2 regions of the Micromonospora halotolerans genome follow, and region 1 is predicted to be linked to the other one. Evidence: riboswitches for the same ligand, from Rfam matches in the RefSeq annotation. Region 1 holds a riboswitch; the other holds the start of a gene.

Region 1 (3,266 bases):
CGGACGGTGCCCGCCGCCGACCTGCCCGACGCCACCGCGGCGGCGGCGCGCGCGCTGCTCGCGGAGGTCGAGGGCACGGTGGGCGTGATCACGCCGGTGCCGCGCCGGGACGAGGTGGCCGGGTGGCTGGGCGACCTGGGCGGCCGGCTCCAGGTGGTGACCAGCCTCCAGGCCAAGGGCATGGAGTACGACGGGGTGGTGCTGGTGGCCCCGAGCGAGATCCGGGCCGATCCGGGGTCGGGGGTCCGGACCCTGTACGTGGCGCTCTCCCGGGCCACCCAGCGGCTCACCACGCTCGACCCGGTCGGGTGACGACGGCGCCTCGTCCGGCGTTCACTTGCACACATAGCGATGTGAGCATAGATTGAGCCCGGCCGGGGCGGCGGACGAGAGGGTGTGGGCGTGGGCGCAGGTCATGACCACAGCGGCGCGGTGGCCAACGCGGCGCAGCGTCACCGTGGTCGGCTCTGGGGCGCCTTCGCGCTGCTCACCGCCCTGATGGTGGTCGAGGCGGTGGCCGCCTTCGCGACCGGATCGCTGGCCCTGCTCTCCGACGCCGGGCACATGTTCACCGACGTCCTCGGCATCGGCATGGCGCTCGCCGCGATCACCGCCACCCGGCACGCCGACACCGACCCGCAGCGCACCTTCGGGCTCTACCGGCTGGAGGTGCTGGCCGCGCTGGCCAACGCGGTGCTGCTCGGCGCCGTGGCCGTCTACGTCCTGGTCGAGGCGGTACGCCGGTTCGGCGAGCCGCCGGAGGTGCTCGCCGGGCCGATGCTCGCCGTGGCGGTGCTCGGCCTGCTCGCCAACATCGGCGCGTTCGCGCTGCTGCGCGCCGGCGCCGAGGAGAGCATCAACCTGCGCGGGGCGTACCTGGAGGTGCTGGGCGACCTGCTCGGCTCGCTCGGCGTGATCGGCGCCGCCCTGGTCATCGCGATAACCGACTGGTGGTGGGCCGACCCGCTGGTCGCCGTGGCGATCGGGCTGTTCATCCTGCCCCGCACCTGGCGGCTCGGCCGGGCCGCGGTCCGGATCCTGGTGCAGGCCGCCCCGGAGCACCTCCAGGTGACCGCCGTGCACGACCGGCTGGCCGCCGTGCCCGGCGTCGCCGAGGTGCACGACCTGCACGTCTGGACGCTCACCTCGGGCATGGAGGTGGCGTCGGCGCACCTGACCATGGCCCCCGGCGCCGAGGTCGGCGAGGTGCTGACGGCCGCCCGTACCGCCCTGCACGAGGACTTCTCCATCGATCACGCCACGTTGCAGATCGAACCCGGAGCGTCTCCCGGCGCGTGCGGCGCAGTCGAGTGGTAATTAGGGCAATCTTAAATCCAAGTGGTTATTGTGCACCTATGCCGGTTTTGTCCGGGACACCGGCTCCCACCAGCAGAGCCGCCCCGGCACAGCGCCGGTAGGCTCGACCGCGGCCCCCGCCGGGCGGCGCCCAGCGGCGCCCGCGGTGGCCAGCGCCTAATCGCCCGCACGGGCGAGCCGGGGAACCACGTTCGTGGGGTGCATCCGCGTCAGCGGTAGGGATCTTCCGTCCCGAACCCGTCAGCTAACCCGGTCGGCGGTTGACGGAAGGACACGTGAATGCCCCCAGTGGCACCTGTACGACGGACGGCCGCCCGGTTGGCGGCCCTGCTCGTCGCGACGCTCGCCCTCGGCGTCGTGACCGCGCCGGTCTCCCCCGCCTCGGCGACCACGGCCGCTTCCCCGACCGGCCTGCTCGCCGCCGCGCCCGGCGACGACGAGGGCGGCACCCCCGCGCTGCGCGCCCAGCTCGACGCGGCCAGCAAGGGCTGGCTGGACGCACGCACCGCGCTGAACCGCTCGGTGACCCGGCAGCAGCAACTCACCGCCCAGCTCAAGACCGTCAACGCCGAGCTGACCGTGCGCGGCGCGAAGGTCGGCGAGATCGCCGGGGTGGCGTACCGGTCCGGGCGGCTGGGCACGGCCGCGGCGCTGCTCGGCAGCACCAGCCCGGAGGGCTTCATGGACCGCGCCGCGGCCCTGGAGCAGGTGGCCGCGCACGAGGACCGGGCGCTCCGCGACCTCCTCGACACCAGGGACAAGGCGACCCGCACGCAGACCGCGCTCACCGGCGAGATCCAGGAGCAGCGCAAGCAGGTCGCGGTGATGGCCAAGCGCAAGCAGCAGGCCGAACGCGCCCTGGAGGTGGCGAACAACCGGGCGTCCAGCAGCGGCGGCGGCAGCGTGCAGGGCACCTCCTCGGCCAACGCCAAGCCGGCCAAGCGGAACGCCGACGGCTCCTGGCCGTCGGAGTCGTGCAGCGTCGACGACCCGACCCCGGCCGACGGCTGCATCACCCCGCGTACGCTGCACGCGCTCCAGCAGGCCAAGGCGGCGGGCTTCACCCGCTACGTCTCCTGCCACCGGCCCAGCGGCTCGGGCGAGCACCCGAAGGGGCGGGCCTGCGACTTCGCCGCGCAGAAGAGCGGCTTCGGCGGCGTGGCCACCGGCGGCGACAAGACGTACGGCAACAACCTCGCGGCCTACTTCATCCGCAACGCCGACGCGCTCGCCGTGCTCTACGTGATCTGGTTCAAACAGATCTGGCTGCCCAGCAGCGGCTGGAAGTCGTACAGCGGGGGCAACGGCGACCCGTCCAGCGACCACACCAACCACGTGCACCTGTCGGTGTACTGATCCGCGCTCCGGCACCCGGCCTACGCGCCACGACGTAGGCCGGGTGTCGCCGCGCGGCCCACGACGCGGCGCCCGCCACGGCCGAGCATCGGGGGCATGACTCGACTCTCCCCCGCCGGGCGCAAGGCCCTGCTCATCCTGCACCTGGTCACCTCGCTGGGGTGGCTCGGCGCCGACCTGGTGCTGCTGGCCCTCGGCGTGGCCGGGCTGCGCGGGGCCGACCCCGAGGTGGTCTACCCGGCCGCCGCGCTGCTGGTCACCTGGCTGTTCGCCCCGCTGAGCGTGCTCGTCTGGCTGGTCGGGCTCGCCAGCGCGCTGCTCACCCCGTGGGGGCTGCTGCGCTGGCGCTGGGTGCTGGTGAAGTTCGCCGTCACCACCGTGGTGCTCACGCTGGTGCTGCTCCTGCTCACCCCGCGGGTCCGGCACCTCGGTGAGCTGGCCGGAGCGGCCGACGACCACCTGCGCGTCGACCTGGTGGTCGCCCCCACCGTCTCCAGCACGCTGCTGCTCGTCGTGACGGTGCTGTCCACCTACAAGCCGTGGGGGCGGCTCCGGCCGGCGCGCCCGACGGTCCGGCGACCGGTGTCCGCCGG
Region 2 (3,266 bases), 1.3 Mb from region 1:
AGGTGCCGGTGACGTTGAGCAGCCGGCGCACCGCGCCGGGCTCCCGCCCGGCCTCCGCGGCGGCCTCGTCGATCAGCGCGTTCAGCGCCGGCAGCTCCGCCGCCCCCTTCGGCAGGTACGCCAGCGACGGCAGCCAGCCGTCCGCCAGGCGGCCGACCAGCCGCAGCATCCGCGGCTTGTACGCGCCGACCCAGACCCGCACGGGGTGGGCCGGGGCCGGCCCGCGCTTCGCCCCGACCACCCGGTAGTGCTCGCCCTCGACCCGGACCATGCCGCGCCGCTCGGTGTCCCAGACCTCGCGGATCACCCGGATCGCCTCGTCGAGGGCGTCCACGGCCGCGCCCGGGGAGAGCCGCCGGCCCCCGACCGCCTCGATCGCCTCCCAGAAGGCGCCGGCGCCGAGCCCCAGCTCCACCCGGCCGCCGGTGAGCAGGTCCAGGCTGGCCACGCTGCGGGCCAGCACCACCGGCTGGCGCAGCGGCAGGTTGAGCACGTTGCCCGCGAGGGTGATGCGACTGGTGGCCGCGGCCACGAAGGACATCAGCGTCCACGTGTCCAGGAACCCGGGCTGGTACGGGTGGTCCTGGAAGGTCACCAGGTCCAGGCCGGCCTGCTCGCACAGCTTGGCTCGCGCCACCACCTGCTCCGGCCGCCCGGCGCTCGGGGTGAGGAAGCCGCCGAAGGCCAGCTCGTGTCCGTGGTCGCTCATGCCTCGCCGCCTCGTGCCGATCTTGCGCGAACCTGCCCACGGTAGCCCCCCGTGTTGCCCGGCGGCCGGGGAACCCACCGGCTCCGGGGTCCACGACGCCCGGCGCGGCCACTCGCCACGGTGGACCCGGCGCCGCTCGGCGTCCTCTTCGGCCGGAACGCGAGAAAACTGCTGTGAGCTGGGAAAATTCGCCCACGGCCGCGCCGCTACGACAGATTCGACGGTTCCGCAAGCCGACGGACGGGGTCGTCGCTCGGCCGGGTGAAGAACTTCACAAGAAGTGGGCGTTCGGGACAAACCGTTCCTAACGTCGAGTCCGTTCGCGATCGCGGACACCACGGGCCGGCAACGCCTAATCCCGCCGCCGGCCCGGTGGTACCTGAACTCGGGCGGGAGCGGGGGACCCATACGTTCCTCGGTGCACGACACCTCGGGGTGAAGCCGCCTGCGGCGGCCGGGCTCCTCGGCCCGAACCCGACAGCTCACCTCGTCGGCGTGGAGGAAACCCACATGGCAACTGAACACGTCGCCCGTCATCGACGAGTCGCGCAGCGTCGCACCGCCGTCGGGGCGCTCGTCGTCGGCGCCGCCACCGGCGCCGCCGCCCTCCTCGGTCCGGCCGCACCGGCCAGCGCCGCCGGCGTCAACTGGGACGCCGTCGCCCAGTGCGAGTCCGGCGGCAACTGGCACATCAACACCGGCAACGGCTACTACGGCGGGCTCCAGTTCACCCGGAGCACCTGGAACGGCTACGGCGGCCAGAGGTACGCCAGCCGGGCCGACCTGGCCAGCCGCGGCGAGCAGATCGCCATCGCCGAGAAGGTCCTCGACGGACAGGGCATCGGCGCCTGGCCGGTGTGCGGCAAGAAGGGTGGCTCGACCAAGAGGTACTCGGCCAGCGACTCGGGCTCGAAGAAGGCCGCGACGAAGAAGGCCGCGACGAAGAAGGCCACGACGAAGAAGGCCACGACGAAGAAGGCCACCTCGGAGCGGTCGTCGCGGGGCGACCGGCCGGCCGCCCACGGCGAGCGGCGCACCACGCCGAGCACCGGCGGCGCCGGCAGTTACCTCGTCCGGCCCGGAGACACCCTCTCCGAGATCGCCGACGCGAAGGACGTCGCCGGCGGTTGGCGCGCCCTCTACGAGCGCAACAGGGGCGTGGTCGGCCACGACCCGGGTCTGATCTTCCCGGGCCAGAAGCTGCGCCTGCGCTGAGCCCCACCGGACCCGGCCCGCGCGGGCCGGTCCACCGCACCACGAACGCCCGGCCGGGGTTTCCCGGCCGGGCGTTCCACGCCGGGGCCGGTTGCTATCGTCACGGTGCTCGGAAAGACGTGAAGAAAGCGCGGATATGACCAACGACTCGTTCTCCGCGGCCGCGAGCCTCGACGAGCTGCTGACCAGGACGCAACAGGCGCTCTCCGCGATGCGGTCCCGGGCCGTAGAGCACGCCGACGGCGCGCCGGCCCAGCTGCTCCGCGCCGAGGGCGATGCGGCCGGCGGCCGGGTTCGCGCCGTCGCCGTCCAGGGTGGCCGGCTGGAGTCCCTCACCGTCGACCCGGAGCTGGCCGGGGAGCCCCTGGAGACCCTGTGCGGGCACCTCGTGGTGGCCGTGAACGCCGCGCTCACCGAGCTGGACGCGCGGGTCGGCGCCTCGGCCCGGGCGGACGTGGACGCCCTCGCCGCTCGGCTCGGCGGCCTGCCGGAGCAGTCCGCGCGGGACATGGAGCGGTTCAGCCGGGCCATGGAGGGCGTCGCGGCCCGGATCCGCCGCGACGGCGCAGCCGGCCCCCGCGCGACCCACCCGGTCTGACCGCGGTCGCGATCGACCGGCCACGTCCCGCGGGCGGAGACGACGAAGCGGCCGGCCGTCGGGAGGACGACGGCCGGCCGCTCCGGTGGCTCAGCTCAGGGTGAGCGAGGTGTCGTCGACGACGAAGGAGGTCTGCAGGGAGCTGTCCTCCACGCCGCTGAACGAGATGGTGGCGGTGGTGCCGGCCAGCGACGAGACGTCGAAGGACCGCTGCACGTAGCCGGTGGCCCGGTTGAGGTTGGAGTAGGTGGCCAGCGTGGTGCTGCCCGCCTTCACGGTCAGCTTGTCGTAGGCGGTGGTCGTGGTCGACTCCGCGCTGTCGATGTGCAGCCAGAAGCTCAACGTCGCCCGGCAGCCGGCGGGGATCGACACCGACTGGGTGAGGGTGTCGGTGTGCGTCGAGCCGTAGCCGTCGAGCCAGGCCTTGTACGAGCCGCCGTGCGCCGCCTGGCCGGTGTCGTTCGTGATGACGCCGGAGCTGGCGCTCCAGCTCACGTTGCCCGACTCGAAGCCGGGGTTGGCCAGCTTCTGGCCGGTGCAGCTGCCCGACGGCGGGGTGGTCGTGGCGGTCGGCGTCGGGGTGCTGCCCGTGCACGTCGCCTCACCGGTCTGCGCCGGCACGCTGATCGCGTTCCAGGCGGCCTTGACCGCGTTGAACTCGGTGCAGCTGGTCGGGTAGAGGTTCTTCGCGGCCTGCAGCGTCCAGACCCGGTACTTCAGGTACGACGAGGACGAGGTCTTCAG

The links. A riboswitch is a leader RNA that binds a small molecule or an ion and turns the genes downstream of it on or off. The one in region 1 is predicted to bind cyclic di-AMP.
Region 2: it holds a riboswitch for cyclic di-AMP, as region 1 does, so the genes downstream of both, RMN56_RS25240 (transglycosylase family protein) here and RMN56_RS19270 (coiled-coil domain-containing protein) in region 1, are expected to answer to the same signal.

The regions. Positions count from the first base shown of each region.
Region 1 is NZ_CP134876.1:4,045,107-4,048,372, reverse strand. Features, by position in the region: gene RMN56_RS19280 (HelD family protein) at 1-312, shown strand, start outside; gene RMN56_RS19275 (cation diffusion facilitator family transporter) at 403-1,317, shown strand; cyclic di-AMP (ydaO/yuaA leader) riboswitch at 1,461-1,591, shown strand; gene RMN56_RS19270 (coiled-coil domain-containing protein) at 1,597-2,673, shown strand; gene RMN56_RS19265 (hypothetical protein) at 2,770-3,266, shown strand, end outside.
Region 2 is NZ_CP134876.1:5,364,139-5,367,404, forward strand. Features, by position in the region: gene RMN56_RS25235 (LLM class flavin-dependent oxidoreductase) at 1-709, opposite strand, end outside; cyclic di-AMP (ydaO/yuaA leader) riboswitch at 1,059-1,214, shown strand; gene RMN56_RS25240 (transglycosylase family protein) at 1,220-1,924, shown strand; gene RMN56_RS25245 (YbaB/EbfC family nucleoid-associated protein) at 2,061-2,522, shown strand; gene RMN56_RS25250 (M4 family metallopeptidase) at 2,613-3,266, opposite strand, start outside.